One region of the Megasphaera sp. SC8-1 genome, then DNA from elsewhere that is predicted to be linked to it. Evidence: riboswitches for the same ligand, from Rfam matches in the RefSeq annotation. Region 1 holds a riboswitch; each other region holds the start of a gene.
What was found. A riboswitch is a leader RNA that binds a small molecule or an ion and turns the genes downstream of it on or off. The one in region 1 is predicted to bind S-adenosylmethionine.
Positions count from the first base shown of each region.

Region 1 (10,893 bases):
AACGTTTAATCTCTTTTTTATACTTAAAAAATATAAGTAAAACGCCGACGATGACTTAATAGTATATTTGACAGGCCATTTTAATCGTGATATACCTACAGGTACAGAGGCAAGCGAAAAAGTCATAGCAGAGCTTTTTGCTATTCATTTACTGCATTTATTGTATCCTGCGTATCTTCGCGCATCCTCTGCAGCATATTTTTTGTAGGAGGTATTCATATGAATGGTGTTGTTTTAGTCACCTGTGCTATCGTCATCTTGGCGGTAGCCTATCGGTTCTACGGCAAGTGGCTGGCCAAGACGTGGGGCATCGATCCCAACGCCCTGACGCCGGCTCATCGCCTGGAAGACGGTCAGGATTATACGCCGTCTTCGAAATTCACGGTTTTTGCCAATCAGTTCTCGTCCATTACCGGTGCCGGCCCTGTCACGGGTCCGATAATCGCCGCCGCGTACGGCTGGCTGCCGGCCTTCTTATGGCTTATGATCGGCGGCGTCTTCTTCGGCGCTGTCCAGGACTTTGCCGCTCTCTATGCGTCCATGAAGAATGACGGCAAATCTATGGGCGTCCTCATCGAAAAGTATATCGGCACGACGGGCCGCCGCCTGTTCCTGCTCTTCTGCTGGGTCTTCAGCCTGCTGGTCATCGCCGCTTTCGGCGATATCGTCGCTACGACGTTCAACGGCTTCGCCAAGGATGGTTCCATGGTCCTGCCCAATGCCGCTGCCGCTTCCATTTCCATGTTGTTCATCTTCGTCGCCATCGCTTTTGGCCTGTTCATCAAGAAGTTCAACCCCAGCGAAAAAGTCCGCTTCGTCATTGCTATCGTCCTCTTGATCGCCATGCTCTACGTCGGCATCGACCTGCCGATTTATCTGGACCGCATGACCTGGCTGTACATCATCTTCGCTTACATCTTCTTTGCGTCCATCATGCCCATGTGGCTCTTGAAACAGCCGCGTGACTATATCAGTGCCTTCCTGTTGCTCATGATGATCGCCGGCGGTGTCATCGGCATCTTCATCGCTCAGCCGACGCTGAACATGCCGGCCTTCACGTCCTTCTCTGTCGGCGGCAAGGATTTGTTCCCGATCCTGTTCATCACCATCGCCTGCGGGGCTGTTTCCGGGTTCCACAGCCTCGTTTCGTCCGGTACGTCGTCGAAGACGCTGGATAAGGAACAGGATGCCGTCTTCGTCGGCTATGGTTCCATGTGCGTCGAATCGGTCTTAGGCGTCGTATCCCTGGTCATCGCCTGCGCCGCCGCTTCCAACGGCCACGTCGCTTCGGGTACGCCGTTCCAGATTTTCTCCGGCGCTGTCGCCGGCTTCTTCACCATGTTCGGACTGTCCCAAACCGCCGCTGCCTGCATCATGACCATGTGCGTTTCTGCCCTGGCCCTGACGACCCTCGATGCCGTCGGCCGTATCGGCCGTATGTCCTTCCAGGAATTGTTCAGCGTCGATGAAGGGCAGAAAATGACGACGATCCAGAAAATCTGCGTCAATAAATATTTCGCCACGGTCATCACCTTGTTCTTCGGCTTCCTGCTCTGCTTAGGCGGCTACATGAACATCTGGCCGCTCTTCGGGTCAGCCAACCAGCTGTTGTCGGCCATGGTCCTCATCTGCCTGACGGTCTTCCTCAAGACGACAGGCCGCAAGAGTTTCATGCTCTACGTCCCGATGGTCGTCATGTTCTGCGTCACCATGACGGCTCTCGTCGAATCGGCTTACGCCCTGATCATTAAGATTGCTTCGGGCAACTGGTCGCTCCTCATCGAAGGCCTGCAGTTCGTCCTGGCCATCGCCCTCATGGTCCTGGCTGTCTCCATCGTCTACCACTGCGGCAAAGAACTCATCCACGCCGACGATAAGACGGCACACCAAGACGCCCAGCCGACGGCTACGCATTAGCTAACCCCTAAAAAGGGCCTGTTGCATATGCAACGGACCCTTTTTACTTATAAAAAATATAATTTATAAAGTTAAATACTTATTTAGAGTCAAAAGTATAACGTTTTAATTATAAATTGTGAAAGTTTTCGCTTAAAATCCCTTGACAATGTACTGAGTAAAGTGTACAATCTCAGTAACGTTTCCGATAGGAAGCCATTTATTCTTAGTCATCAAGAGGTATGTTATCATGGGGTACTTAAAAAATTTGACCATCATGTGTTGTACGATATGATCGTATTGTACAACCATTCATAAGGACAATACAATACGAAACCTATTCATCCAGAGCAGCCGAGGGACTGGCCCGATGACGCTGCGGCAACCTACGTAGGTAAGGTGCCAATTCCAGCAGGAACAACCTGGCAGATGAAGTCATGGGCATACGTCTATTTATAGCGCCATCTGCATGTATCAGGTGGCGCTTTTCTTTTGCCAAGAAGGAGCTGAGTATATGGAGCATGTGGCAAAGTATTTGACTGAACTAATCGGCAACACGCCGCTTTTGGAACTGACTCATTGGCAGGCCCGGCACGGCCTCAAGGCCCGGGTCCTGGCCAAGCTGGAGTACATGAATCCCTTGGGCAGCGTCAAAGACCGCGTCGCAGCGGCGATGATCGAAGAGGGAATCCGTCAGGGGAAAATCGATCAGGATACGGTCATCATCGAACCGACCAGCGGCAATACGGGCATCGGCCTGGCATTGGTCGCCGCCGTGAAGGGGCTGCACCTGATCTTGACCATGCCTGACACGATGAGCCTGGAACGGCGCAAGATTGTGTCGGCCCTGGGGGCAGAAATCGTGTTGACACCGGGCATCGAGGGGATGCGCGGCAGCATCGGCAAAGCCGAAGAATTGAGGGATTCTTACGGCAATGCCTTCATTCCCCAGCAGTTCGACAATCCGGCCAATCCGGCCATCCATCGGCAGACGACGGCTGAAGAAATCTGGCGCGATACGGACGGAAAGGTAGACATCTTCATTTCTTCCGTCGGCACGGGCGGCACCATCACCGGTACGGCCCAGGGCCTGAAAGGCCATAAGCCGGACGTCCAGATTGTCGCTGTCGAACCGAAAGATTCGGCTGTCCTGCACGGCGGCCGGCCGGGACCGCACGCCATTCAGGGGATTGGCGCCGGGTTCATCCCGAAAGTATTGGATATGTCTCTCGTAGATGATGTGATCGACGTATCCAATGAAGATGCTTACGGCCGGGCCAGGGAAGTGGCCAAGACGGACGGCCTCCTGGTCGGTATTTCTTCCGGCGCGTCGCTGCAGGCGGCACTGGAACTGGCCAGCCGGCCGGAAAATGAAGGCAAGACCATCGTCGTCCTCCTGCCGGACGGCGGCGAACGCTACTTATCGACGGCTTTATTCGAGGGGTAAAGAAATAAAGATACAGCCGGTATAGAGGGGGAAAGAACATGAAGAAAAAACATATCATAGCTATACTGGCTTTCACAGCGGTATTAGCCGCCGCGGGGGCATTGGCTGGCTGCGGGCGCAGCGATACAGCCGATGGCGGCGGCACGATGACCTTGACCAATGTCTCGTATGATCCGACTCGTGAGTTATATAAAGAATATAATGAATTGTTCCAGAAACACTATCGGGAGACCACCGGCAAGGACATCCGCATCATCCAGTCCCACGGCGGATCGGGCAGTCAGGCTCGGTCGGTCATCGAAGGGAGCCGGGCTGATGTCGTGACCCTGGCCCTGGCCCACGATATATCGCTCATCGAAAGAGCCGGTCTCATCCATGAAGGCTGGCAAAGCGATTTCGCCAACGATTCGGCGCCGTACACGTCGACCATCGTCTTCCTGGTCCGCAAGGGAAACCCGAAAGGGATACGCGACTGGGATGACCTGGTAAAGCCCGGGATCAGCGTCATTATGCCGGACCCGAAGAGCAGCGGCGGTGCCTGCTGGAACTTCCTGGCCGCCTGGAGCTGGGGCCTTGACCATTTCGGGGGGAATGAGATCAAGACCCGTGCCTTCATGACCGACTTGTACCGCAATGTCACGGTCATGGATTCCGGCGCCCGCGGCTCGACGACGACCTTCGTCGAAAACGGACAAGGCGACGTCCTTATCGCCTGGGAAAACGAAGCGCTTTATTCGATGCGCGAATATCCCGACAAGTTCGAACTCGTCGTGCCCAGCATCAGCATCATGGCCCAGCCGAGCGTGGCTGTCGTCGACCGCCTGGCCCGGCGCAAGGGCCACGAAGAAGCGGCCTGCCAATACTTGCAGTACCTTTATTCCGATGAAGCCCAGGAATTGGCGGCTAAGAACGGGTTCCGGCCGTCCAATCCGGACATCCTTCAGCGCTATGCCGACCGCTTCGACTTGCATGTCAAATTGACCAAGATCAGCGATTTCGGCGGCTGGGAGGCTGCGTATGTCAAATTCTTCAACGACGATGCCTTGTTCGACAAGATCATGGCCGACGTCAACGGCAATGAATAGGAGGGGAGCCGGATGAAACACTTTTTTGCCCGTTCTGGCGGGCGCAATCAGATTATTCCCGGCTTCGGCCTGACCATGGGCATGAGCATCACCATGCTGTCCCTGCTCATCCTCATCCCGCTGGCGTCAGTCCTGGCCCATTCGCTGCAACTGACGGCCAATGACTATGCCAAGCTCATCACCAACAGCGGTATCCGCAACGCCTTCATCACCAGCATTTCCTGTTCCGTCCTGGCGGCGCTGGTGAACTGCGTCTTCGGCTTTATCCTGACCTGGGTCCTGGTACGCTATGAGTTCATGGGCAAGCGCCTCCTGAACGGCGTCATCGAACTGCCCTTCGCCTTGCCGACGGCCGTCGCCGGCATCACCTTGTCCAAGCTCTATTCCGATACGGGCTTCTTCGGCAGTTTCTTTGCCAGCTACGGCATACAGATTGCCTATACCAAGATTGGCCTGACCATCGCCATGGTCTTCGTCGGGATTCCCTTCGTCGTCCGGTCCATCCAGCCGGTCCTGGAAAAGCTCGACCCGACGTACGAAGAAGCGGGCAGCATGCTCGGCGCATCGCCGTTCACCATTTTCCGGCGCATCATTTTCCCGGAACTGCGGCCGGCTTTGCTGACAGGCTTCGGCCTGGCCTTTGCCCGGGGTCTCGGCGAATACGGCAGCGTCATCTATATTTCCGGCAACAGTGCCAAGCATCACACCCAGGTCGTTTCCTACGTCATCATGCAGAAGCTCAATTACGTCGATTACGCCAGCGCTACGGCCATTGCCTTGGCCATGCTGGTCATCGCCTTTGTCACCTTGTTTTCTATCAATATGATCCAGGTCCATCAGGCCCGGCGCGTCCAGTAGAGGAGGGGAGCCATTATGAAACACAGCAAGCTGGAAATCGCCTTGCTCACAATCAGCGTCGTCTTCGTCGTGGTCATGCTCATCGTCCCCCTGGTGTCGGTCCTGGTCAATTCGCTGGCCGAAGGTTGGGAGTTCTACATCCAGGCCCTGACGACGCCGTACGTCCTGTCGGCCCTGCGCCTGACCTTGCTGGCTACGGTCGTCGCCGTCATCGTCAATACAATCTTTGGCCTCGGCGCGGCCTGGGCTATTTCCAAATTCGACTTCCGGGGCAAGCACTTCTTGACGACACTCATCGATATCCCTTTTTCCATTTCGCCGGTCATCGCCGGCCTGGCCTTCATCATGACTTTCGGCCGCATGGGCTGGATCGGCCAGTGGATCGAAGTCCTCAACGACTATTGGGGGACGGATATCCAGATTGTCTTCGCCATTCCCGGCGTCATCTTGGCGACGATTTTCGTCACCTTTCCCTTCGTCTTCCGGGAAATCATCCCCGTCCTCAGCACCAATGGGCGCGATGAAGAGGAAGCGGCAGCCCTCATGGGCGCCAGCGGCTGGACGATTTTCTTCCGCATCACCCTGCCGCAGATCAAATGGGCCCTGCTCTACGGCATCGTCCTCTGTACAGCCCGGGCCCTCGGCGAATTTGGGGCCGTCAGCGCCTTGTCCAAACTGCGCGGCGAGACCTTTACGCTGCCCCTGGAAATCGACGCCCTCTATCAGTCAGGGTCAGCCGATGCCATTACGGCGGCCTTCGCCGTATCATCTCTGTTAGTACTCTTAGCCATTATCGTCCTGCTCCTTCGGACCTTCCTCGAAGCCAAGGCCGATAAGTCATCGTAAAGGAGGTGAAGCTTATGTATGTCGAAATGAAACACATCGAAAAGAATTACGGCTCCTTCCACGCGTCGCGCGACGTTTCCTTTGGCATCGACAAGGGCAAGCTCGTCGCCCTCCTCGGTCCCAGCGGCAGCGGCAAGACGACGATTCTGCGCATGCTGGCCGGCCTGGAGAATCCCAACAGCGGCGACATCTTCATCGACGGCCGCCGGGTCAACGACATTCCCGCTGCCAAGCGGGGCATCGGCTTCGTCTTCCAGAACTACGCCTTGTTCCGCTATATGACCGTTTTCGATAACGTCGCCTTCGGCCTGGAAATCCAGAAGCGGCCGAAAGAGGAGATACGGAAGCGGGTCCTGGAAATGATCGACCTCGTCGGCTTGTCGGGCATGGAAAAGCGTTATCCCAACCAGCTCTCCGGCGGTCAGCGCCAGCGCGTGGCTTTTGCCCGGGCTCTGGCACCGAATCCCCAGGTCCTGCTCCTGGATGAGCCCTTTGCCGCCATCGACGCCAAGGTCCGCCAGGAACTGCGCAACTGGCTGAAGGATACGATCCACCGCGTCGGCATTACCAGCATCTTCGTCACCCACGACCAGGATGAAGCCGTCGAAGTGGCCGATGAAATTATCATCACCAACCACGGCCGTATCGAACAGGTTGGCACACCGCTGGACATATACCGCCAGCCGCAGACGCCTTTTGTAGCTCAATTTATCGGAACTCCGGTTGTCATCAATAACTGCAACATCCTCACAGGGTTCCTCAGCATCGGACAAGGAAAACAAGCCATTGTCCGGCCGGAATTTCTCAAGATCTATAAATACGGTACAATGAAGCAGTACATCAGTGCCGCCGAAGAAGGGACCGTCGAAGCCGTCGTCTTCCGGGGCAGCCATCTCGACGTGACCGTCCGCATCAAGGGACTGGCCGTCCATGGAGAATATTCTTTCGACGACCCGCCTTTGAATGTCGGAGAGACCGTCCAGGTCCTGATTTACCGCTTGTATGTCCTCGACGGCGACAAGACGTATTTGAAAGAAAACAGCGCCATGATTTCGGCCGACGTTTTCTATATTTAATGAAGGAGTTTATGCTATGCAGATTACCAGTGAGAAGCTCATCCATACGGATGTCCTCATCATCGGCGGCGGGACGGCCGGCTGTTATGCCGCTTTGACCCTCCGCAGCCTGTCTGACGCCTCGGTGGTCATCGCCGAAAAGGCCGATATCCGCCGCAGCGGCTGTCTGGCAGCCGGCGTCAACGCCTTGAATGCCTATATCACCAAGGGCCATACGCCGCAGTTCTACGTCGACTACGCCAAGAAAGACGCAGCCGGCATCGTCCGGGAAGACTTGCTTCTGACCATGTCCGAAGGCCTCAACGAAGTCACGAAGAAGCTGGAAGATCTGGGGCTGGTCATCTTGAAGGATGAACAGGGCGAATACGTCGCCCGCGGGACGCGCAATATCAAGATCAACGGCGAGAACATCAAGACTATCCTGGCCGACGCCGTCAAGAAACTCGACGACGTCCAGGTCATCAATCACTTGAACATCACCGACTACATCGTCCGCGATAACACCATTGCCGGCGCTCTTGGCTTCGATATCCGCACGGGGACAGCCTATGAAATCCGGGCCAAAGCTGTCCTCTGTGCGACTGGCGGCGCTGCCGGCCTGTATCGGCCCAACAATCCCGGCTTTTCCCGGCACAAGATGTGGTACTGTCCTTTCAATACCGGTGCCGGTTACGCTATGGGCATCCGGGCCGGCGCCGAAATGACGACTTTTGAAATGCGCTTCATCGCCCTGCGCTGCAAGGATACCATTGCACCGACCGGGACCATTGCCCAGGGCGTCGGTGCCAAGCAGATCAATGCCCGCGGCGAAGTGTACGAACAGAAATATGGCCTGACCACCTCTCAGCGGCTCTATGGCACGGTCCGGGAAACGCTGGACGGCAACGGTCCGTGTTATCTCGGCACAGAAGGCATTACGCCAGCCCAGGATGAATCGCTCCTCAAGGCCTATCTCAACATGGCACCGAGCCAGACCTTGAAATGGATTGAATCGGGCAAGCTGCCGAGCCAGCAGAACGTCGAAATCGAAGGGACTGAGCCCTATGTCGTCGGCGGCCATACGGCCAGCGGCTACTGGGTCGACACGAACCGCCAGACGACGATCCGCCACCTCTATGCAGCAGGTGACGTTGCCGGCGGCTGCCCGCAGAAATACGTCACCGGTGCCCTGGTCGAAGGGGAGATTGCCGCCAAAGACATGGTCCGTCAGGGCCTGACCGATGCAACGGGCCTCGATGAAGCCCAGGAAAAGGCCATCCTCGCCGAAAAAGTGGCTGAATACAACGCCGCCCTCGGCGAAAGGGACAGTTTCTTCACGGTCGAACAGCTGGAAGAAGCCATGCAGAAGGTCATGGACACCTATGCCGGCGGCATCGGCAGTCATTACCAGTACAACGAGAAGCAGCTCGACCTGGCCGATGAAAAGATCGACCAGCTCATCGAACTGGCCGCCCACGTCGGCGCCAGCGACTACCATGAACTGCTCTTCGTCTACGAACTGCGCGAACGTCTGACGGTCTGCAAGGTCCTCATCGCCCATCTCCGGGCCCGCAAGGAAACGCGGTGGCATTCCTTTGCAGAAAACCTCGATTACCCGGAACAAAGCGATGACTGGCTGAAATACGTCAACTCCCGCTTGGGCGAAGACGGCCAGGTCCACATGATTTACCGCGATTTAGTACCAGGAGGGGACGTTTATGAGCATACGCATTAATCAGGAACGATGCATCGGCTGTGGCCAGTGCATCGACGTCTGCCCGGGCAGCCTCATCGACCGCAACGACCAGGGCAAGGCGTGGATGCATTATCCCAAGGACTGTTGGGGCTGTGTGTCCTGCGTCAAGGAATGTCCGGTCCAGGCCATCGACTTCTACCTCGGCGCCGACATGGGCGGCCGAGGCAGCACGATGAACGTCACGGCGGACGGCCATTACCTGCATTGGCATATCCATCAGGCCGACGGGACGGAAAAGACCATCACTGTCGACCGAAAACAGGCAAATTCGTATTGAGTCTGATAGGGAAAACGCCAGTATTCAGTATATTTCTTATCTGTCGTTTGACGTTTGAAGTTTGACGCATAGACGCACATCAAACATCATACATCAAACATCACACATCAAAACATAGGGGGATTTCATATTATGTGTGCATTATCGCATCTCGACAAGTTAGAGGCCGAAGCGATTTACATCATCCGCGAAGTTGCCGCGGAATGTGAAAAGCCGGTCATGCTCTATTCTATCGGCAAGGACAGTTCTGTCATGCTTCACCTGGCCCTCAAGGCCTTTTATCCGGAAAAGCCGCCTTTCCCGTTCCTCCATGTCAATACGACGTGGAAGTTCAAGGAAATGATCCGCTTCCGCGATGAAACCATGAAGAAGTACGGCTTGCAGCTCATCGAATACATCAATCAGGAAGGGGTCAAACAGGGCGTCAATCCCTTTGACTATGGCGCAGCCTATACGGATATCATGAAGACCCAGGCCCTCAAGCAGGCGCTCAACAAATACGGCTTCACCGCTGCTTTTGGCGGTGGCCGCCGGGACGAAGAAAAATCCCGCGCCAAAGAACGTATCTTTTCCTTCCGCAATGAAGCCCAGGCCTGGGACCCGAAGAACCAGCGTCCGGAAATGTGGAAGCTCTACAATACGCACATCCATAAAGGCGAAAGCATGCGCGTATTCCCGATTTCCAACTGGACGGAAAAAGATATCTGGCAGTATATCAAACGGGAAAACATCGACATCGTGTCCTTGTATTTCGCCAAAGAACGGCCCTGCGTCTATCGCGATGGCAACATCATCATGGTCGACGACGACCGCATGCGCTTCAAGCCGGGAGAAGAAATCATGCACAAGAAGATCCGCTTCCGTACTTTGGGATGCTATCCTTTGACAGGGGGCATCGAATCCGATGCCGATACGCTGGATGCCATCATCGATGAAACACTGAGCGCCGTCTCGTCGGAACGGACGAGCCGCGTCATCGATAATGAAGCAGCTGGCAGCATGGAACGCAGAAAGAGAGAGGGGTATTTCTAAAATGGATAGAAACGGAAACGGCTTGTTAAAATTTATTACCTGCGGCAGCGTCGACGACGGCAAATCGACACTCATCGGGCATCTGCTCTATGATGCCAAATTGCTTTATGCCGACCAGAAGAAAGCACTGGAACTGGAAAGCAAAGTCGGCAGCCGCGGCGGCGCCATCGACTATTCGCTCCTCCTGGACGGCCTCATGGCCGAACGGGAACAGGGCATCACCATCGACGTCGCCTATCGCTATTTCAGCACGGATAACCGCAGCTTCATCGTCGCCGACACACCGGGCCATGAAGAATATACTCGCAACATGGCTGTTGGCGCTTCCTTTGCCGACTTGGCCATCATCCTCATCGACGCCACCAAGGGCGTCCTGGTCCAGACCCGCCGCCATGCCCGCATCTGCGCCCTCATGGGGATCCGCTATTTCATCTTCGCCATCAATAAGATGGACCTGGCCGGCTACAGCCAGGAACGCTTTGAAGAAATCAAGGGACAGATTGCCAAGCTCCGCGATGAATTAGAACTGGCCAACGTCGTCCTCATCCCCGTATCGGCAACGGAAGGGGACAACGTCACCAAGACTTCGGCCAACATGCCCTGGTACCAGGGTCCGACCATCCTCGATTACCTGGAAACGG
Region 1 is NZ_JANFQH010000032.1:114,547-125,439, forward strand. Features, by position in the region: gene NOS26_RS10385 (carbon starvation protein A) at 220-1,917, shown strand; SAM riboswitch class I at 2,235-2,332, shown strand; gene cysK (cysteine synthase A) at 2,411-3,343, shown strand; gene NOS26_RS10395 (sulfate ABC transporter substrate-binding protein) at 3,382-4,428, shown strand; gene cysT (sulfate ABC transporter permease subunit CysT) at 4,441-5,286, shown strand; gene NOS26_RS10405 (sulfate ABC transporter permease) at 5,302-6,132, shown strand; gene NOS26_RS10410 (sulfate/molybdate ABC transporter ATP-binding protein) at 6,147-7,208, shown strand; gene NOS26_RS10415 (adenylyl-sulfate reductase subunit alpha) at 7,225-8,922, shown strand; gene NOS26_RS10420 (ferredoxin family protein) at 8,906-9,220, shown strand; gene cysD (sulfate adenylyltransferase subunit CysD) at 9,350-10,252, shown strand; gene NOS26_RS10430 (sulfate adenylyltransferase subunit 1) at 10,254-10,893, shown strand, end outside.

Region 2 (10,893 bases), on a different contig from region 1:
AGTCGAATTTATCGACGGCTTTCAACAGGCCCAGGTTCCCTTCCTGGATGAGGTCCAGGAACAACATGCCCCGGCCGACATAGCGTTTGGCAATGCTGACGACGAGGCGCAGGTTGGCATCGGTCAGTTTTTTCTTGGCAATCGTGCCGGCTTTGATGTCTTCTTCTGTCGCATCGGGAGCATTGCCCTTTTCAATGGCCTTGGCCAGGGTAATTTCTTCTGTCGCCGACAGCAGGGGGACGCGGCCGATTTCTTTCAGGTACATGCGGACCGGGTCATCGATATTGATGCCTTCCGGTACGCTGAGGTCGACATTGTGCAGATCCGGCACTTTTTCTGCATCTTCATCATCTATATCATCGTGTTCATTCATGGAATCATCTTCGCCGATGATGTCGATGCCCTTGTCGGCAAAGACTTCGTACATCTTATCGATCTGGTCCGGCGTCAGTTCGTCTTCTTCCATGAGGTTCATGATTTCTGTATAGGTCAGGCTGCCTTTCTTCTGCCCCATTTGCAAGAGCTGCTTGATGTGCTGCAGGGCCAGGGCCTGGCGTTCTTTTTCACTCAACGGTTTCTTTACGGCTGCATCCTTTTTCTTGGACGTCTTACGGCGCGTCGTTTTCTTCGTCGTTTTTTTCGTTACTTTCGTATCATCTGTCGTTTTATTCACCATGGTGTACAGGCTCCTTTCTGCTCCTCAAGACCATTGTTTCATTTCATCGTTAATTTTTTTACAGGCTGCAAGCTCTTCAGCCAACCTTGCATCGCCATTCCGGCTATAAGTGGCAGCCAGGCGGCTGTGCGCCAGGTACTGCTTTTGTAAATCGGCCAGGCGAAAGCGCTTGACATAATCCATCAGTACATTTTCGTCCATTGGGACATCTTGTAGAACCATAATTCGTGCTACTTCTTCGGCCTCCTCAGGAGTTAATTTTTGCTGGATGTCATGTGGTGTGTACATCCCTTGGTGTGCATACGTATCCAAAATGAGCTGGTAAATATGGCGCCGCCGCTCATCGGCAAAGAGGTCCGGCGAGACTTTGGCCTGGACCCGCCCGCAGGCAGCCGGTTTTTCCAGGAGGAAACGCAGGATATTCTCTTCAGCCACGGCCATGGAGCCGTTCCCGCGGGCTGCGGCATTTTCCTGGGATACGGACTGGGAGATGACGACCTGCTGCTGGCCCGCTTCCGGGTGGGCAGCGACGTATTTATTGAACTCGCTGCGCACGGCGTTTTCCCCGATTTGGAGCTGGCCTGCCAGTTTCTTCAGAAAGGCTTCCAGGAGGACCCGGTTATCGACGGCGGCGACGACGGGAAGGACCATGGCCGTAATGGCCGATTTCCCTTCGAGGGTCGTCACATCGAACTGCTGCAGCGCCCGCATGAGCATGTAATCGAGCACATTCGGCGCTTCATCGACGGCCTGGCGGAATTTTTCCGGTCCGGCGGCGTTGATGTATTCATCAGGATCCTTCCCCTGCGGCAGGGACAAGACGCGGATGCGCATGCCCAGGCCGCGGACGATTTCCATGGCCCGCCGTGTCGCCTGCCGGCCGGCGCCGTCCATATCGTACCCCAGGACGAGTTCTTTGGCCTGGCGCTGCAAGAGCCGCGCCTGTTCCGGCGTAAAAGACGTCCCCAGGGACGCGACGACATTACGGATGCCCCGGTTATGAGCGGATACGACATCCATATAGCCTTCGACCAGGATAGCCTTGCCCTGCTCATAAATCGCTTTATGGGCCAGGTCCATGGCGAAGAGAAGGCGTCGCTTATTGAAAATCGGCGTTTCCGGCGAATTGAGGTACTTCGGCTTGCTGTCGTCGAGGACGCGGCCGCCGAAACCGACGATGCGGCTGCGGCCATCGCGGATGGGAAACATGACCCGCCCGCGGAAGGCATCGTAAAAGTGGCCGTTCTTTTCCTTGGCCAGCCCCAGGAGGACTAATTCCCTGCCGGTGACGCCTTTTTTCATAAAGGCTGTCGTCAGCTTATCCCAGCTTTCCGGGGCAAAGCCCAGTTTGAAAACTTCGATGGTATCGTCCGATACGTGGCGTTTGTGAAAATAAGCCAGCCCGGGCTGGCCGTAATGGGTCCGGGTCAGGCAGTTATGGAAAAAGTTACCTGCCATTTCGTTGATCTGATACAAGCGGTCCCGCTGTTTATCGCGGGCGATTTCTTCGGCCGACCGTTCGACGACAGGCAGGGCGAGGTGTGCCCGTTCGGCCAGTCGTTCGACGGCATCGGAAAAGGAAAGGTTTTCTTTTTTCATAATGAATTGGAAGACATCGCCATGAGCATGGCAGCCGAAACAATAGAAAAAGCCTTTGTCGGCAGCGACGCTGAAGGAGGCGGTCTTTTCATTATGGAAAGGGCAGCAGGCCCAAAAGTTCCGGCCCTGCCGTTTCAGCGACACGTAATCGGAGATGACGCTGACAATGTCATTGGCCTGTCGGACCTGTTCGATAAATTCGCTGGAAAACCGTTTCACTCATATCACCTGTTTCATTTCAATAACGCTGACGTATATATTATTCTCTATCCACCTGTGAAATTCCTTCTTTAGGGAACACTCTTTTCTCGCAAATCATAAAAAATGGATACATAACATTCCTATGATATACTATTTCGACGCGGAGCGTCAAGTTTCCTTTTCCAGAAGATGATTTTTTCTGAAAAACCGCACGCTCAGGCCCTTGCGGGCTAAAATATAGCCCACATGATTTCACGAAATGTATGGATTTATTTATTTTCATTTTGTATAATAGATGTAGACAAAGCCAATATAGGGGAAATGCATATGATTCATTTTACCGTCGGGACGATTACCCGGCCCACATCCTTAGGCGGCGCCTTGAAACACTTCGGCGTCTCATCGACGCTGCGGCGCCGGATCAAACACAACGGCATCTGCACCATCAATGGACAGGCGGCGTCGACGCGCGACTTCGTCCAGGAAGGGGATGAAATCTGTGTCACCCTTCCGGAAAAGAATCCCTTTCCGCCAGAGGATATACCCATTGGCATCGTCTACGAAGACGACTACCTCATGGTCATCGACAAGCCGGCAGGTATCCTGATGCACCCGACATCCGCCGTCCGGGACGGGACCCTGGCCAATGCCGTCGCCTATCACTATGAAAAGACGGGCCAGCACTGTTCGTACCACCCAATGCACCGCCTGGACAAGAATACGTCCGGTCTCTGTATGGTCGCCAAGGAGCCGCAGATCCAATATGCTTTCGATAAGCAGGACCTGGGGTATAAGCGTTTGTACTTAGCCATCTGTGAGGGACGATACCCATCGCGGGTCACAACTGTACACGCCCCCATCGGAAGATGTCCCGATAGCATCATTACCCGCTGTGTCCGCCTCGACGGAAAGCCGGCCTGGTCCGATTTCACCTGCCTCGCAGCTGGTAGGGACTACAGCCTGCTCCAGGTCGTCCTGCACACGGGACGGACCCATCAGATTCGGGTCCACAGCAGTTACCTGGGCTATCCCCTGGCCGGCGACGACCTCTACGGCGGTTCGCGCCGCTTCATCGGCCGCCAGGCCCTGCACGCCTACTGCCTCCAGTTCACCCACCCCATGAGCCATCGCTTCATCACCGTTAATTCCCGGCTGCCTGAAGATATGGACGCCCTCGTCCAACGGGCCGGCTGGAATTATATATACTAAAACATCTTTACGTATTATGTAGGAGGAATGTAAACATGCCATTAATTGGAACTACAGAAATGTTTAAAAAAGCCTATGAAGGCCACTATGCTATCGGCGCATTCAACATCAACAACATGGAAATCGTCCAGGGCGTCACCCAGGCCGCTGCTGAATTGAACTCGCCGATCATCCTTCAGGCTTCGGCCGGTGCCCGCAAATACGCTAAACCGCCGTATTTGAAACATCTCGTAGAAGCAGCTTTGGAAGATCATGATCTCCCCATCGCCCTTCACCTCGACCACGGCGCTGACTTTGAAACCTGCAAAGACTGCATCGACGGCGGTTTCACTTCCGTCATGATCGACGGCTCGAAACATTCTTTCGAAGACAATATCGCCCTCACGAAAAAAGTCGTTGAATATGCACACGCTCACGGCGTCGTCGTCGAAGGCGAACTGGGCCAGCTGGCCGGCATCGAAGATGATGTCAAAGTCGCTGCTCATGAAGCTCACTATACCCGTCCGGAAGAAGTCGAAGAATTTGTATCCCGCACGGGCGTCGATTCCCTGGCCATCGCTATCGGCACCAGCCACGGCGCATTCAAATTCACACCGGAACAGTGCACGCGCAACGCAGACGGCGTCCTCGTACCGCCGACACTTCGCTTCGACATCCTCGAAGAAGTCTCCAAACGCCTGCCGGGCTTCCCGATCGTCCTCCACGGCGCATCTTCGGTCGTACCGGAATATGTCAAGATCATCAATGAAAACGGCGGCAACCTGGCTGACGCTATCGGCATCCCGGAAGATCAGCTCCGCAAAGCGGCTTCCATGGCTGTCTGCAAGATCAATATCGACTCCGACCTCCGTCTCGGCCTGACTGCCGGCATCCGTCAGCACATGGCACAGCACCCGGAACATTTCGACCCGCGCCAGTACCTCGCCGACGGCCGTCAGTTCGTTCATGACATCGTCGCTCACAAGATTAAATGCGTCCTCGGCTCGGAAGGCAAAGCTTAATCGTATGTCTTGTAAAAAAGGTATTGATTTTTTCTGCGCCATATGGTAAAATTTCTTCTAGTGTTCTTGTAAATTAGGGAGGTGAATCCATTGCCGCAGATTAAATCCAATATCAAAACGATGGAAAAAGACGCAGCTCGTCACGCAGCTAACTCTCAGGTTAAATCTTCTGTTCATACCGCTATCCGCCGTACGACCGAAGCTATCGCCGCTGGTGACGCTGAAGCTGTTAAAAAAGCATTCGATAAAGCTAGCAGCGTAATCGACAGCGCCGCACAGAAAGGCGTTCTCCATAAAAACACTGCAGCTCGTAAAAAATCCCGTTTGGCTTCCAAAGTCAATGCTATGGGTAAATAAGCTTGACTGAAAAGGGGGACTGGCGCATGAAGGTTTCGACCATCATGCACGGTCCCTTTTTCGTTTATGTTTGAGGTTTGAAGCTTGAAGAAGGCCTTTAAATTTAAAGCCATCCGCTAACAACTAACTGCTAGCCACTAACAACTTTAAAGGGCTTGTCGTTGTGCGACAAGCCCTTTTTCATACAAGGAGGATGCTATGTTCCCCCATTTATTTCAATTGCGCCATTTCTTGGTCCTGTTCTTTCCCCTGCTCCTGACGCAGATGGCCCAGGTCGGGACGGCCGTTTTCAGTTCGATTTTCAGCGGCCGCGCCGGGACGATCGACCTGGCCGGAGTCGCCGTGGCCGTCAATATCTGGTATCCCGTCTTTGCCGGCCTGTGCGGTATTTTCTTCGGCATCTCGCCGATCATCGCCCAGCTCCGGGGTGCGAAAAGGACCGAAGAAATCCCGCCGTACATCATGCAGAGCCTGTACCTGAGCCTGGGCTTTACAGTCGTCATTTTCCTGGCCGGTGCCGTTCTCATGCCGCCCTTCCTCGACTTCATGGGCCTCGACGCGCCGGTCCGCTACATCGCCTGGGAATACCTCAAGGCCCTGGCCCTGGGGCTGGTCCCCATCTGCCTGCAGGCGACGATGCGCTATATCGTCGACGCCCACGGCAAGACCCACGTTTCCATGACAATCTTAGTCATCAACCTGGTCCTGACGATTCTCCTCTTCCGCCTGCTCATCTTCGGCGCCGGTCCCATTCCGGCCATGGGCGGCATCGGCACGGGCTATGCCATCACCATCGCGTCGTGGCTGTCTTTCCTGCTCTTTGCAGCTGTCCTGCAGTGGATGGAACCGTTCCGGTCCTATCACCTGTGGAGCCGCCTGCGGCCCGTCAGCTGGCATCACATCCATCACCAGCTGGAATTGGGCATTCCCATCTTTATCGCCGTCTTCTGCGAAACGAGCCTGTTCTCCATCGTCGGCCTGTTCATGGCCGAGTTCGGCACGCTGTACCTGGCCGCCAACCAGGCCGCCATCAGTTATTCGACCCTGACGTACACCCTGCCCTGGAGCATCAGCCTGACGGCGACCATCGTCATCGGCTATGAAGTCGGCGCCCGCAATTACGCCGCAGCCCGGCAATACGCCGTGCTCTGCCAGATGACGGCTTTTGTCATCGCCCTCGGGCTCATCGCCATGACCTATCATTTCATCGACCCCATCGCCAGGGTCTTTACCAGCGATGCCGAGACATTCTGGGCCATCCGCATGTTCATCTTCTATGCCGTCGCCTTTTCCTTCTTCGATGCCGCCGGTACGCCGGTCCAGGGCATCCTGCGCGGCTATAAGGACGTCAAGATCATCACTTATGTCGCCTTCGTGACGTACTGGCTCATCAGCATCCCCATGGGCTATGCCATGGCCCACGCTACGTCTTACGGCCCCTATGGCTACTGGATCAGCCTCATCATCGGCCTGGCCATCAATGCCAGCGCCCTGAACTGGCGCCTGTGGAAACATACGGCCTGGAAAGTTCCCATCTCATACCCATCTACTAAGGAGTGATTTTATGCCAACTACTCAGCAATTAACGGCTTATGCCCGCGTCCTCTTACAGAAGGGCCTGAACCTGCAGCAAGGCCAGACCCTGGTCATCAACGCCCCTGTCGAATCGCACGACTTCGTCGCCCTCTTGACAAAAGAGGCCTATACGGCCGGCGCCGCCCAGGTCGTCTGCAACTGGCGATCTGACGCCATGGCCCGCCTGCGCTACGAACACGAAGACCAGCAGTACTTCGAGTCCCTGCCGGACTGGCGCCGCGATTTCAGTCTCTATTATTACCATAAGAAAGCGGCCTTCCTCAGCCTCATCTCGGCCAACCCGTATCTCATGGACGGCATCGACACTAAGAAGATCTTCGCCCAGCAGAAGGCCCAGAACGAAGCCCTCAAGGAATACATCGACGGCATGATGGCTTCGAAGACGACGTGGCTCGTCGCCGCTGTCCCCAGTGCCATCTGGGCCAAGCTCCTCTATCCGGACCTCGACGCCGACGCCGCTTATGAAGCCTTGTGGAAGCAAATCCTCCAGTCATCCCGCGCCGACGGTGCCGATGCCCTGGCCGACTGGGACGCCCATCTGGCAGAGCTGAAGAAGCGCCGGACCTGGATGACGGATCAGCACTTCACCAGCCTCCATTATACCAACAGCCTGGGGACGGACCTGACCCTCGGCCTGCCGGACGGCCATATCTGGCAGGGCGGCATGGAAGAGACGGCAGACCACCTGCTGTTCAACGCCAACATCCCGACGGAAGAAATCTATTCCGCGCCTAAGGCCGACGCCGTCAACGGCACGGTCTACAGCACCAAGCCCCTGGTCTATAACGGCAACCTCATCGACAAGTTCCACCTGACCTTCAAAGACGGCAAAGTCGTCGCCGCAGCCGCCGAAACGGGTGAAGACGTCCTGAAGAAGCTCATCGCCATCGACGAAGGCGCCTGCCGCCTCGGCGAAGTGGCCCTCATCCCCTACCATTCCCCCATTTCCCTGTCGGGCATCCTCTTCTATGAAACGCTCTTCGACGAAAACGCCTCGTGCCACCTGGCCCTGGGCGCATCGTATCCGACCTGCCTGGCTGGCGGCGCCGATATGGACAAAGACGCCATCGCCGCAGCCGGTCTCAACGATTCCATGATCCACGTCGATTTCATGGTCGGTTCGCCGGACCTGACCATTACCGGGACCAAGGCAGACGGCACGACGGTGCCGGTCTTTACCCATGGCGACTGGGCACAATAACGATTTTCCATTGACAAGCCCGGCCATCCGTGCTATTATAAGACGCAACAACCATATACCCTTCATCCAGAGCAGCTGAGGGACTGGCCCGATGACGCTGCGGCAACCCCCTATCGGGAAGGTGCCAATTCCAACGGAACATTCCGACAGATGAAATGAAACCGTATATACGGCCGTCATCTGTATGACGGCCTTTTTTGTTGTTGTTTTTCCCTAGTTACGCCTATTTTAAGGAGTTGATATTGTGATTACACTGAAAAATATTACCAAGACCTACGGCGGCTCGGCTCAGGTCCAGGCCCTGAAAGGCATCAACCTGACCATCGAAGACGGCGAAATCTTCGGTATCATCGGCAAGAGCGGCGCCGGCAAATCGACGCTGGTACGCTGCATCAATATGTTAGAGAAGCCGACGAGCGGCCAGGTCATCATCGACGACAAGGACCTGACCAAGATGAGTGAATCCCAGTTGCGGGCAGAACGCAAGAACATCGGCATGATTTTCCAGCATTTCAATCTGTTATCATCCCGTACGGTTGCCGAAAACATTGCCTTCCCGCTGGAACTGATTGGGGCCTCGAAAGACGTCATCGAAAAGAAAGTCGCATCTCTTCTGGACCTGGTCGGCCTCAGCGACCGGGCCGGCAATTACCCGTCCCAGCTCTCGGGCGGCCAGAAACAGCGTGTCGGCATTGCCCGCGCCCTGGCCAGCGACCCGAAAATCCTGCTCTGCGACGAAGCGACGTCCGCCCTGGACCCGCAGACGACGAAATCCATCCTGGAACTGCTCCAGGACATCAACAAGCGCCTGGGCATCACCATCGTCGTCATCACCCATGAAATGGCCGTCGTCAAGGAAATCTGCCATCGCGTCGCCGTCATCGAAAGCGGCGTCATCAAGGAAATGGGCCGCGTCGTCGACATCTTCACCAATCCTCAGTCCCAGACGATGAAAGACTTCGTCACGTCCATCATCAACATGGAACTGCCGGCAGGCATCAAGAACCTGGGCGTCACCAATCAGCCTGCACCGGACCGCAACATGCTCGTCCGCCTGCGCTTCAAAGGTGCTGCCACCAACGATCCCGTCGTCGCCGACGTCGTCCGCAAGTTCAACGTCGAAGTCAGCGTCCTCTATGGCAACATCGACTATATCCAGGATGAACCCTTCGGCTACCTCATCGTCGTCATCATGGGCGATATGGAAACACAGGCCAAGGCATTCTCGTATATCAAAACATTACCGATTGGAAGTGAGGTTTTAGGTTATGTCCCAAGAAATAATTAAGTTAATGCTCCAAGGCATTCAAGAAACATTCTATATGGTCGCTGTCGCCACGATCATCGGCGGCATCATCGGTATTCCCCTGGGTATCACCCTGGTCACGACCAGCAAAGGCCATATTCTGGAAAACCGCTTCATCAATCAGATTCTTGGAACCATCGTCAACATCATCCGTTCCATTCCGTTCATCATCCTCATGGTCGCCATCATCCCGCTGACGCGCCTCATTGCCGGCACGTCCATCGGTACGACGGCAGCCTGCGTCCCCTTGACCATCGTCGCCATCCCCTTCCTGAGCCGTCTCGTCGAAACGTCCATCCGCGACGTCGATTTCGGCCTCGTCGAAGCGGCCGAATCCATGGGGGCTACGCCCTTCCAGATCATCCGCAAGGTCCTTATCCCGGAAGCCCTGCCGACGATCATCAATAACATCACCGTCCTCATCGTCAACCTCATCGGGGCATCGGCCATGGCCGGCGCCATCGGCGGTGGCGGCCTCGGGGATATCGCCATCCGCTACGGTTACCAGCGATTCCGTCCCGACGTCATGCTGGCGACGATCATCATCCTCATCGTCGTCGTCAACGTCATCCAGGCCGGCGGCGACTTCGCATCGAGAAAAAAGAATAAGAAATGATAGAAAAAGGGCTTGTCGCGTATGCGACAAGCCCTTTTTCTGTAGGGGCCGTCCCGGAGGGCGGCCCGCTCATGCCAATGGGTCACGGGAGTCTTACATATACCCGACGGGTTCGTGAATGGGATTCCCACAACGGGCCGCCCTTTGGGACGGCCCCTACGAACCACGAACCACTAACTACGAATCTCCAATGCCCCTACAATATCCTGGATGTGTTCGATGCCTTCGTCCTTACAATACTGGTCCAGGCCTTCGGCGATGGTTTCTACGGCTCTGGGGTCCACGAAGTTATGGGCCCCGACGGCGACGGCGCTGGCACCGGCCAGCATAAATTCGACGGCGTCCTGCCAGGTCGTGATGCCGCCCAGGCCGAGGATGGGGATGGATACGGCCTGAGCCGTCTGCCATACCATGCGCAGGGCAATGGGTTTCACAGCCGGGCCGGACAGGCCGCCTGTGATGTTGCCCAACAGGGGGCGGCGGCTCTTGATGTCGATGGCCATGCCCGTCAGGGTATTGATGAGCGATACGGCGTCGGCACCAGCCGCTTCGACGGCTTTAGCCATGACCGTAATATCCGTGACGTTCGGCGACAACTTGACGATGACCGGTTTCTTCGTATGGTCCTTGACGCTGCGCGTGACTGCAGCGGCCGCTTCCGGCTGGGTCCCGAAGACGATGCCCCCTTCTTTGACATTGGGGCAGGAAATATTGACTTCCAGGGCGGCCACACCATCGACGTCGAGCTGGGCTGCCAATTCGCCGTACTCTTCGGCAGTACCGGCCGAAATATTGACGATGAGCGGTGTCTGGCAGGCTTCATGGACCTTGGGCAGGATATCCCGCTTGAAAACTTCGACGCCCGGGTTTTCCAGGCCGATGCAGTTGAGCATCCCTGCCGGTGTTTCGGCTACGCGGACGCCAGGATTGCCCGGCCGCGGCAGCGGCGTGATGCCTTTGGAAATGATGGCCCCGACGTGGTCGAGGTCGAGAAAATCACTGTATTCTACGCCGAACCCAAAGGTTCCCGAGGCTCCCATGACCGGTGTCTTCATGGAAATCCCGGCGAATTGGACGGCAATCCGTTCGCTGATCATGCAAAGACCTCCTTCGCGTCAAAAACAGGACCGT
Region 2 is NZ_JANFQH010000031.1:97,745-108,637, reverse strand. Features, by position in the region: gene rpoD (RNA polymerase sigma factor RpoD) at 1-676, opposite strand, end outside; gene dnaG (DNA primase) at 701-2,494, opposite strand; gene NOS26_RS09560 (RluA family pseudouridine synthase) at 2,804-3,685, shown strand; gene fba (class II fructose-1,6-bisphosphate aldolase) at 3,721-4,686, shown strand; gene rpsT (30S ribosomal protein S20) at 4,777-5,043, shown strand; gene NOS26_RS09545 (MATE family efflux transporter) at 5,242-6,603, shown strand; gene NOS26_RS09540 (aminopeptidase) at 6,608-7,840, shown strand; SAM riboswitch class I at 7,900-7,997, shown strand; gene NOS26_RS09535 (methionine ABC transporter ATP-binding protein) at 8,085-9,128, shown strand; gene NOS26_RS09530 (methionine ABC transporter permease) at 9,109-9,762, shown strand; gene NOS26_RS09525 (dihydroorotate dehydrogenase) at 9,936-10,859, opposite strand; gene NOS26_RS09520 (dihydroorotate dehydrogenase electron transfer subunit) at 10,856-10,893, opposite strand, start outside.
Region 2: another riboswitch for S-adenosylmethionine. It lies ahead of NOS26_RS09535 (methionine ABC transporter ATP-binding protein); the one in region 1 lies ahead of cysK (cysteine synthase A).

Region 3 (10,893 bases), on a different contig from region 1:
TGGCCCACAGCTGGATCATGAGCTTCTCGTCAGAACTGGAAGCTTTCCGCGCTTATGCCCGCCAGTATCCGAACAACCTCATTCTCCTGGCCGACACGTATAATACCCTGAAACAGGGGGTGCCCGATGCCATCACGATTTTCAAGGAAATGAAAGCGGCCGGCACCCTGCCTAAGGCTTATGGCATCCGCCTGGACAGCGGCGACCTGGCTTATTTGTCGAAAGAAGCCCATAAGATGTTTGTCGAAGCCGGCTTCCCCGATGCCATCATCGCTGCCTCCAATGACCTCGATGAAAACCTCATTTCCGAATTGAAAGCCCAGGGCTGTGTCATCAATTCCTGGGGCGTCGGTACGAATTTGATTACCGCTAAGGACAGCCCCTCCCTGGGCGGCGTCTTTAAACTCGTCGGCCAGTATGACGACGGGAAGTTCGTACCTAAAATCAAGATGAGCGATAATGTGGAAAAGATTTCCAATCCGGGCCTGAAGAACGTCCTGCGTATTTATGATAAAGAGACGGGCAAGATGAAGGCCGACATCATTATCCTCGAAGGCGAAAGCATCGACGAATCGAAGGACCTCCTTCTTCAGAGCGACAAAGCCCCGTGGCGTTCGCGGATCATTCCCGGCGGGACCTACCGCGTCCAGAAGATGCTCATCCCGATTTTCCAGAAAGGTGAACTGGTCTATCAGAAACCGGACCTCAAGGAAATCATGGCCTATGCCGACCAGCAGATCCAGACTTTATGGCCGGAATACCTGCGCCTGGTCAACCCGGAAGAAATGTGGGTCCAGCGCAGTACGAAGCTGTCGGCTTTGCGCGATAAAGTATTGAAAGAAGAATCAGCCCATTTCTTTTAGGAGATGATTGCATGAAAGGTGCCATCATTGGCGATATCGCCGGTTCTGTTTATGAATTTGATAAAACAGCAGATTCCTTAGATTTCCCTTTATTTACCAGGGCCAGCCGCTTTACCGACGATACGGTGACGACTGTAGCCGTAGCGGCGGCTTTGATGGAGGGGAAGGCTTCTCACTGTGGCTATGTCGGGCCGCTGCGGAGACAGCTCCGCTACTGGTGCCGGAAATATCCCAATGCCGGTTTCGGCGGCATGTTCCGCCGCTGGTTCCTGGCCGACGAAGCGCCGGCTTATGGCAGTTATGGCAATGGGGCAGCAATGCGCGTCAGCCCGGCCGGTTGGGTAGCCGCTTCCCTTGATGAAGCGCAGGAACTGGCTGAACTGACGGCCGTCGTCAGCCATGACCATCCGCAGGCCATTAAGGGGGCCGTCGCCGTCGCCTCGGCCATTTTCCTGGCCCGGCAGGGGAAGGGGAAAGCGGAGATTGCCGCGTATCTCCGAAAGTATTTCTATGATTTGTCCCAAACCCTGGCTCAGATCCGTCCGTCTTATGGCTTTACCTGTACGACGGACGACAGTGTGCCTGAAGCTATCGAATGTTTCCTGGAAGGGATGGATTATGAAGATACGATTCGCAAGGCCATCTGGCTCAACGGCGATACGGATACGCAGGCAGCCATTGCCGGCAGTATCGCCGAAGCCTATTATGGCGTGCCTCAGGCGTTATGGCAGCAGGCGCTGCCTTATGTCGATGACGAAGAAATGAAGAACGTCATCCGGCAATTCTATCAAGATTATATTGGTTCGAGGGGGAACTCTTTTTGATTTCAACAGAGACAGGCAAGAAATATGAAAAACTCCAGCAGATTTTAAAGGATATGGGCAGCGTCGTCATCGGTTTTTCCGGCGGCGTCGACAGCACGTTCCTGACCTATGCAGCGCACCAGGCCCTGGGATCCCGCGTCCTGGCCGTGACGGCTGTTTCGGCAACCCTGCCGGGCAGTGAAGCGGCTGACGCCAAAGCCATGGCTAAGGTCATCGGCGTCGAGCACCGTCTGGTCCATTCGACGGAATTCGAAGATACGGAATTCGTCAAGAATCCGCCAGAACGCTGCTATATCTGCAAAAAGATACGCTTTACCTCACTGGTGGAGCTGGCCAAGGCCGAAGGCTATCAGTGGGTTGTCGATGGGGGGAATGTCGACGACCTCGGCGATTATCGTCCCGGCATGAAGGCATTGCAAGAATTGTCTGACTTCGTCCGCAGCCCGATGATTGAAGCGGGTTTGGCTAAAGCCGATATCCGGGCCTTATCAAAGGAATTCGGCCTCCAGACCTGGAACAAACAGAGTGCGGCCTGCCTGGCCAGCCGTATTCCCTACGGTGTGGAACTGACGCCGCACCGCCTGGCTCAGATCGATGCAGCCGAAGCGGCGGTAGCTCCTTATATCCAGGGGTCTCTGCGCGTCCGGTATCACGGGGATGTAGCCCGCATCGAAGTGGCTGTCGATGAAATCCCGTCGATTCTGGCTCATCGCCAGGAAATCGTCCGGGCCATCAAAGATACGGGCTTTACCTACGTCACCCTCGATTTGGGCGGCTATGAAATGGGGAGCTTGAACGACGTGATCAATACGGATGAGGAAGTAAAATAATATGGCTATTTCTAAGAAAGTAAAAGATGAAATGTTACAGCGTTTTCAGGACCAGTACGGTATCATGAAGCCGGCCCTGCATTATAACTCGCCCTTTGAACTGATGATTGCCGTCATCTTGTCGGCCCAGTGTACGGATGAGCGGGTCAATATCGTGACGGCTGGCATGTTCCCGGAATATAATACGCCGGAAAAGATGCTGACTTTAGGGTTGGAAGGCCTGGAAGAAAAGATACGGACTTGCGGCCTCTATCACAGCAAGGCCAAGAATATCCTGGCTAATTGTGCCATCCTCTGTGAGAAATACCACGGCGAAGTGCCCCAGACCTTCGATGAACTGGTGAAGCTGCCTGGCGTCGGCCGCAAGACGGCCAATGTCCTGGTCAGTATCTTGTTCGATACGCCGGCCATTGCCGTCGATACCCACGTGTTCCGCGTATCCAACCGCCTGCAGCTGGCGGAAGGCAAAACGCCGCTGGAAGTCGAAAAGGGACTGCAGAAGGCTATTCCCAAGGAATGGTGGAGCCGGGCCCATCATTGGCTCATTTGGCATGGCCGCCGGGTCTGCAAAGCCCGTAAGCCCTTGTGTGACAACTGCTTTTTAGCCGATCTTTGTCCGAGTTGTCAGAAATAAAATAAAATCATTGACAAGTAATTAAAAATTTAATAAAATATTACCAATACAGACAAAATTTCATAAGTAATATCAAGAGCAGCTGAGGGACGGGCCCGATGACGCTGCGGCAACCTGCCAGCGGTAAGGTGCCAATTCCTACAGGCTATTCCTGAAAGATATCGTTATGACTGAGGCGCAGCTTGGAGGCAGCGCCTCTTTTCTTTTGGCGTATTACGTACTTATTTTCACATTTATTCTTAGGGGGTATCTTCATGAACAACAATTCTTCTGGCGGCAAGGCCATCCGGGGACTGGATGTGCTCATCCTGGGGTTTGCCTTCTTCGCTACCTATTTCGGTGCAGGCAACTTGATTTTCCCGCCTCAGCTCGGCTTGAACAGCGGCAGTGATTTCCTGTCCGGCTTGGCTGGTTTGACGCTGTCCGGTATTTTCCTGCCGATTTTTACACTCATCATCATCGGCCTCAACGGCGACGTCCATGCCATTACCGGACGGGTAGGGAAGAATACGTATAATATCCTTTTGGCAGCACTCATGCTGGTCTGTACCTTCGTATCCATTCCCCGTACCTGCGCGACGGCCATCCAGCTCGGTATTCAGGGCAACCTGCCGTCGGCACCGTTCGTCCCGCTGGTCATCGTTTATTTCGTCATCAGCTTCTTCTTCGTCTCTGACCAGAATAACGTCATGGACCGCATGGGCAAATACCTGACGCCCCTCCTGGCCCTGATCCTGGTCATCGTCGCCTTTGCCGGTATCTTCAATCCCCTGGGGACGCCCGTCGATCCGGCTGTGGATTATCCCTTCGTCAACGCCTTCCTCGGCGGCTATAACACGGGCGACGTCCTGGTCAGCTTTATCATGGCTGCTGTCTTCATCAGTTCCATTTACGGCAAAGGCTATACGACTGTCGGCCAGCGCAATAAAGTCCTCATCTACTGCGGCATCGTTTCCTTCATCCTGCTGCTCATCATTTACGGCAGCCTGCTCTACATGGGTGCCTGCGTCAGCGGCGATTATGCCCAGACCATCGGCCGTGCGGAACTCCTGGTCGCCATTATCCAGCGCGTCGGCACGTGGGTCATGGTTCCCATGGGCATAGCCGTCGTCCTGGCCTGCCTGACGACGGCTATCGGTCAGGTTGCAGCCGTAGCTGAGTTCACCAGCACGGCTACGGGCAAACGCGTCAGCTACAAACAAGTGGCTGTCGTCTGCTGCATCTTGTCGGCCCTGACGGCCCTCCTCGGCGTCGACGGTATCGTCACCTACATCGGCTGGATCTTCGGTGTCTGCTACCCGCCGTGCCTGGCCCTCCTGGTCCTGGGCATCATCGGCCGCTTCATGCCCAATAACGGCGCCTACAAGGGCTCGGTATACCTGGTCACGCTTTTTGCTCTCCTGGAATCCCTGCCGGGCCTGAGCAGCCTGGGCTTTGCTAAGGACATCGTTACGGCTACGCCCCTGTCGACCTACGGTTTCGGCTGGATCGTGCCCTTCATCATCGGACTCATCGGCGGTTCCCTCATCGGCCACTTCGTCTCCAGCAAAGAACCGGTAGAAGCCGAAGCGAAATAACACTAACCACTAACCACTAACCACTAGCCACTAAAAATAGACTGCCTTTTGGGCAGTCTATTTTTCTGACTTGCATAATCGAGGACTTCTCTCTATAATTAAAGAATAATCTCGAGTAAAAGGGGGTAGTTTCATGGATTTGAAGAAATTATACATCAATGGTCAGTGGGTGGCACCTTTATCCGGCCAATATATCGAGGTCGAGAATCCGGCGGATAAGAGCGTCTTTGCTACGGTCGCTGCGGCCGGTGCCGATGATGTTGCTGCGGCTGCCAAGGCCGCGGCCATGGCTTTCCCGGCCTGGTCGGCTATGCCGCTGGAAGACCGCATCACGTATATGAAAAATTTGCTGGTCCAGATGATTAAACTGGAACCGCAGCTCGTCGACGCTGTCGTCAAGGAATTAGGGGCACCGGTGGCCTTTGCCCGGACTAACCATATCGGCTACCAGTTCGTGCGGACCCAGTCGTATATCGACTTGGCACCAGAATTGCCACTGGTCGAACATTTATCTCAATCCGTCGTCTATCGTCGGCCTTTAGGCGTTATCGGCTGCATCACCCCTTGGAATTATCCTTTAGGCCAGATTATCCAGAAAGTCGTCCCAGCTCTGCTCGTCGGAGCGACGGTCGTCCTCAAGCCGAGCCAGCACACGCCGGTGACGGCGTACTATCTGGCCGAAGCCTTTGACCGGGCCGGTTTCCCAAAAGGTGTCTTCAACCTCGTCGCCGGCCGGGGCAGCCAGGTCGGCAATGCCATCTGTGATGACCCGAATATCGCCATGGTTTCTTTCACCGGCTCGACGGCAGCTGGCATCAAGGTCTCCCAACGCGCCTTGGGCTCTATGAAGCGCATCAGCATGGAATTGGGTGGCAAGTCGCCTTTCATCCTCTTGAAAGGGGCGGGATATGAAAAAGCCATCCGCCAGTGCTTTAATTCTATTTTCCTCAATAGCGGCCAGACCTGTACAGCCTTGTCACGTCTAATCATCCCTCGGGAAGAAAAGGGCAAGATTGAACAGCTTATGCTGAAGATACTGCCGGAATACACGGTCGGCGACCCGTCCCTGGAAACGACGAAAATCGGCCCTGTCGCTTCGTATGACCAGTGGCAGACCGTCGATACATACATCGCCAAAGGCATGGAAGAAGGGGCGACCCTCTTGGCCGGCAGCCGTCCGGAAGCTCCGGAAAAAGGCTACTATGTCAAGCCTGTCATCTTTACGGATGTGACCAACGATATGACCATTGCCCGTGAAGAGATTTTCGGGCCTGTCCTCTGCGTCATTACCTATGATACGGTTGAGGAAGCCCTGGCCATTGCCAACGATACGCCGTATGGCCTCAATGCGGCCGTCTGGGGCCCGGATAAAGCCGAAGCTTCCAAAGTGGCAGCGGCTATCCTGTCGGGCAATGTCTACGTCAACGACAGCCCGCGTGACGTCACAGCGCCTTTCGGCGGTTTCAAGGACAGCGGAATCGGCCGTGAAGGCGGCAAGGATGGGATGCTGGAATTTACAGAACCTCAGGCCATTTTTAATGCATAATCAGTTACAGGAGGAGTTTTAGCGTTATGAATTTTGATGAAGAAGCCATGAAAATCCGCCGCGGCAAACACGGCATTATTGAAACAATCCCCCGGGAAGTCCTCAAGACCCACGACGACCTGAGTATCCTTTATACGCCGGGCGTTGCCCAGCCGTGCCGGGAAATCACGAAAGATCCGGACCTGTCTTTTGACCTGACCTGCCGCGGCAACATGATTGCTGTCGTATCCGATGGGACCCGTGTCCTCGGCCTGGGCGACATCGGGCCGGAAGCGGCCATGCCGGTCATGGAAGGGAAATCGGTCCTGTTCAAGGTCTTTGGCGGTGTCAATGCTGTCCCTATCTGCCTGGATACGAAGGACCCGAAGAAATTTATCGAAACGGTGAAACGCCTGCAGCCGTCTTTTGCCGGCATCAACCTGGAAGACATTGCTTCGCCGAAGTGCTATGAAATTGAACAGACCTTGAAGAAGGAAATGGACATCCCCGTCTTCCATGACGACCAGCACGGTACGGCCATTGCCGCCCTGGCCGGCGTCATCGGTGCTTTCCGCTATGTCCATAAGGACTTGAAGACGGCCCGCATCGTCATCAACGGCGCCGGTGCAGCCGGTGCCTCCATCGGCCGCCTCCTGGTCCGCGCCGGTGCCCGGAACGTCACTATGGTCGACCGTCCGGGGATTCTCTATGATGGCATGGAAGGCCTCAATCCTGTCCAGGCTGAACTGGCTTCCCTGACCAATCCGTCCCATGCCCATGGGACCCTGGCCGATGCCGTCAAAGGCGCCGACCTCCTCCTCGGCGTATCGGCCCCGCATATCTTTACTAAGGAAATCATCCAGTCCATGGCTGACGATGCCGTCGTCTTCGCCATGGCCAACCCCATTCCGGAAACAGACTATGCTTCCGCTAAGGCAGCCGGTGCCAAAGTCGTCGGCACCGGCCGGTCGGATGCACCGAACCAGATCAACAACGTCATGGTCTTCCCGGGCATTTTCCGCGGCGCCCTGGCCGTCCGGGCCCGCAGCATCAACGAAGACATGAAACTGGCTGCGTCCTATGCCATCGCCTCTCTGGTCAGTGATGACGAACTGGCCGAAGACCACGTCATTCCCGATGCCTTCGATAAACGCGTTGCTCCGGCCGTCGCCGCTGCCGTCGCCAAAGCCGCTATGGACAGCGGCGTCGCCCGCATCACCCGCGACCCGGAAGACGTCCGCCAGGAAGCAGCAGAAACCATCGATAAACTCCATGCCATGCTCGACTTGATCCATGGATAAGGAATAGTGGCTCGTTGTTAGAGAGTGGCTGAAATCTTAAATCTTGAAGGGACTTGCTACATGTTGGTGTGGTAGGTCCTTTTTATATGGGTATAAAACATATTGTAAGTTGTAAAATATTGTAAATTATAATATGAAAAATTTTTCTTGATTCGTCAAGCAGATATACTCTATAATGGACACAGAATCATTACTAGGAGGTTTTTTCATGAAGAATTTTGCACATCGCGGATTTAGCGGCAAATATCCGGAAAATACGATGCTCGCTTTCCGCAAGGCATTAGAATGTGGTGCCGATGGAATTGAAATGGATGTACAGCTGACGAAAGATGGTGAGCTCGTGGTCATCCATGATGAACGGGTCGATAGGACGACGAATGGCACGGGCAATGTTCGCGATTATACGCTGGAAGAATTGCAGAAACTCGATGCTTCGTATATCTATTCAGAAGAAGTAGGCTTTCAGACTATTCCGACTTTTGACGAATATTGCCGATGGGTAGCTGGGACGCCCTTGGTGACGAACATTGAATTGAAGACGGGTGTCTATCCTTATCCAGGGATTGAAGCTAAAGTATGGCCTGTGTTGCAGCGCTATCATTTAGAAGATAAAGTCATCATTTCGAGTTTCAATCATGAAAGTGTTCTGCGTATGAAAGCCTTGGCACCTGATTTAAAATATGGCTTGTTGACGGAAACGTGGCTCATCAATCCCGGGGCCTATACAGAAGGTGTTGGAGTTCAATGTTATCATCCGTATTATGGCAGTTTGACAGCAGAAACGGTGGCCGAAGTCAAGGCACATCATATTGAAATCAATACGTTTACTGTCAATGACGAAGAAAGTGTAAGGCAGCTGCGTGATTATGGTGTCGATTGCGTCATTGGCAATTTCCCGGATATGGTGAAGCGCGTCTTGGAAGGAGTATGACATGGAAAATTTAGAGGCGATTGTACAATTGATTGACTCCTGGCTATGGGGAAGATGGCTGGTTTTTGTTTTGCTGGCCTTAGGGGTTTTATATACTGTTTCCAACGGATTTATCCAGGTCCGCCATTTTGGTTTCATTATCCGCCGGACCCTCATCGATTCTTATAAGTCCCGTCACGAAGACAAAGGGAATGGATCTATTTCCACTTTCAAAGCGATGATGGTCACGCTGGCTGGTAACGTCGGCGGCGGTAACGTCGTCGGGGTCGCTACGGCTATTTTGTCTGGTGGCATGGGCGCCGTTTTCTGGATGTGGGTAGCTGCCTTTTTCGGCATGGCCTTGAAATATGGTGAAATCGTCTTGTCCCAGATGTATCGCGGCAAAGATGAAAACGGTAACCTTCTCAGCGGTCCTATGTACTATATCCGCGATGGCCTTAAAATGCCCTGGCTCGGCGTCGTCATTGCCGTGCTGATGTGTACGAAAATGATGGGGGCTAACTTGGTACAGTCCAATACAATTTCAGGCATCCTTTATTCGAATTACGGCGTCCCGACGTACATGACCGGTGTCGTCCTCATCATCCTGCTTTTATGCATCACTCTGGGCGGCTTGAAACGTCTGGCTAATCTGGCCATGAACCTCGTTCCGGCTATGTCCATCTTTTATATCGTCATCGGTGTGCTGGTCGTCCTCTTGAATATTCAGCAGCTGCCGCATGTATTTGTAGAAATCTTTACCCAGGCCTGGTCTTTTGATTCCGTAGCTGGCGGTACTGGCGGCTATGTCATTGCGAAAGCCATGCAGTACGGGATTGCCCGCGGCATGTATTCCAATGAAGCTGGGGAAGGGACGGCTCCCTTTGCTCATGGTTGTTCGCTTGTACCCCATCCCGTCGATGAAGGGATTACGGGGGTTGCCGAAGTCTTTCTTGACACCATCGTCATCTGCAGCATTACGGCTTTCGTAGTCGGCGTCACCGATATGCAGCACTCCGGCCATTCGGCAACGGTATTGGCACTCAACGCTTTCGGCACCGTCTGGGAACCGTTGAAACACGCCGGTACACTGGCCCTGCTCATCTTCTGCTTTACGACCTTGATGGGCCAGTGGTGGAACGCCGCCAAGAGCTTTACGTATGCCTTCGGCAATAAAGTCACGAATGTCGTAAAATACATTTTCCCCTTCTTGTGCCTCATCGGCTCCTTAGGCAAAATCAACCTCGTCTGGGGTATCCAGGACGTAGCGATGGGTTTGGTCGTCATTCCCAACATGATTGCCCTGCTCATTCTCTTTCCGCAGGTACGGGCTAAGACAAAGGAATATTTCAGTGACCCAAAATACTACGACCATAAATAGGGAATATAAAAACTATAAGTTGCAAACTGAATACTTAAAAGAGGCTGTCTTAATGCACTGCCTCTTTTTTACATCTCACACTGTCTTGACAGTAGTATTGTCAAATCTTTACCGATACGGTATAATAGGGTAAACAAAAAAACGGTTTGTCCCGTCGTGGATGATGAGCCGCTGTGTACTTTGAACAAGAGAGGTTGTCACATGAAGAGTCGTCTTTGTGGGGCAACCTTTTCCCTGAAAGGATGAAGTTTTGTGTATATCGAAGATGAGATTGCAGCGCTGAAGAAAGAGAAGCAGGCGATTATCCTTGCTCATTATTATGTTCCTGATGAAGTGCAGGAATATGCCGATTTTGTCGGCGATTCTTTTGGTCTGGCCAAGAAGGCGATTGAAACGGATGCCAAGATCATTGTCTTTGCCGGTGTCGATTTCATGGGTGAAAGCGCCAAGATGCTGAACCCTGAGAAGAAAGTCCTCATGCCGGATGCGACGGCCAGCTGCCCCATGGCCCATATGGCCGATGTGGAGACGATTGAAAAGGTCCGTTCCCAGTATGATGACCTGGCCGTCGTTTGCTATGTCAACTCTACGGCAGCTGTCAAGGCCGTATCCGATGTATGTGTTACTTCGTCTAATGCCGTCAAGATCGTCAGGAAGCTGCCGAATAAGCATATTTTCTTTACGCCCGACAAGAATCTGGGTCACTACGTTTCGACACAGGTCCCGGATAAGCATTTTATCCTCAACAACGGTTTCTGCCCGCGCCACGATACGGTCGATCCGGCTTATGTGAAGAAGGTCCAGGCTGCTCATCCCCAGGCCCTGTTCCTGGCCCATCCGGAATGTCGTAAAGAAGTGCTGGCCCTGGCCGATTATGTCGGCAGTACGTCGGGAATCATCGATTATGCCGGGAAGTCCGACGCCAAGGAATTTATCATCGGTACGGAAGGCGGCGTCTTTTATGAATTAGAGACGCGCAATCCCGATAAGACTTTTTATCCGGCTATGGAAGATGCGTACTGCATCAATATGAAAAAGGTCACCTTAG
Region 3 is NZ_JANFQH010000027.1:733-11,625, forward strand. Features, by position in the region: gene NOS26_RS08240 (nicotinate phosphoribosyltransferase) at 1-863, shown strand, start outside; gene NOS26_RS08245 (ADP-ribosylglycohydrolase family protein) at 875-1,687, shown strand; gene larE (ATP-dependent sacrificial sulfur transferase LarE) at 1,684-2,517, shown strand; gene nth (endonuclease III) at 2,519-3,151, shown strand; SAM riboswitch class I at 3,218-3,316, shown strand; gene NOS26_RS08260 (branched-chain amino acid transport system II carrier protein) at 3,406-4,728, shown strand; gene NOS26_RS08265 (aldehyde dehydrogenase family protein) at 4,862-6,274, shown strand; gene NOS26_RS08270 (NADP-dependent malic enzyme) at 6,301-7,554, shown strand; gene NOS26_RS08275 (glycerophosphodiester phosphodiesterase) at 7,763-8,485, shown strand; gene NOS26_RS08280 (sodium:alanine symporter family protein) at 8,487-9,845, shown strand; gene nadA (quinolinate synthase NadA) at 10,098-10,893, shown strand, end outside.
Region 3: another riboswitch for S-adenosylmethionine. It lies ahead of NOS26_RS08260 (branched-chain amino acid transport system II carrier protein); the one in region 1 lies ahead of cysK (cysteine synthase A).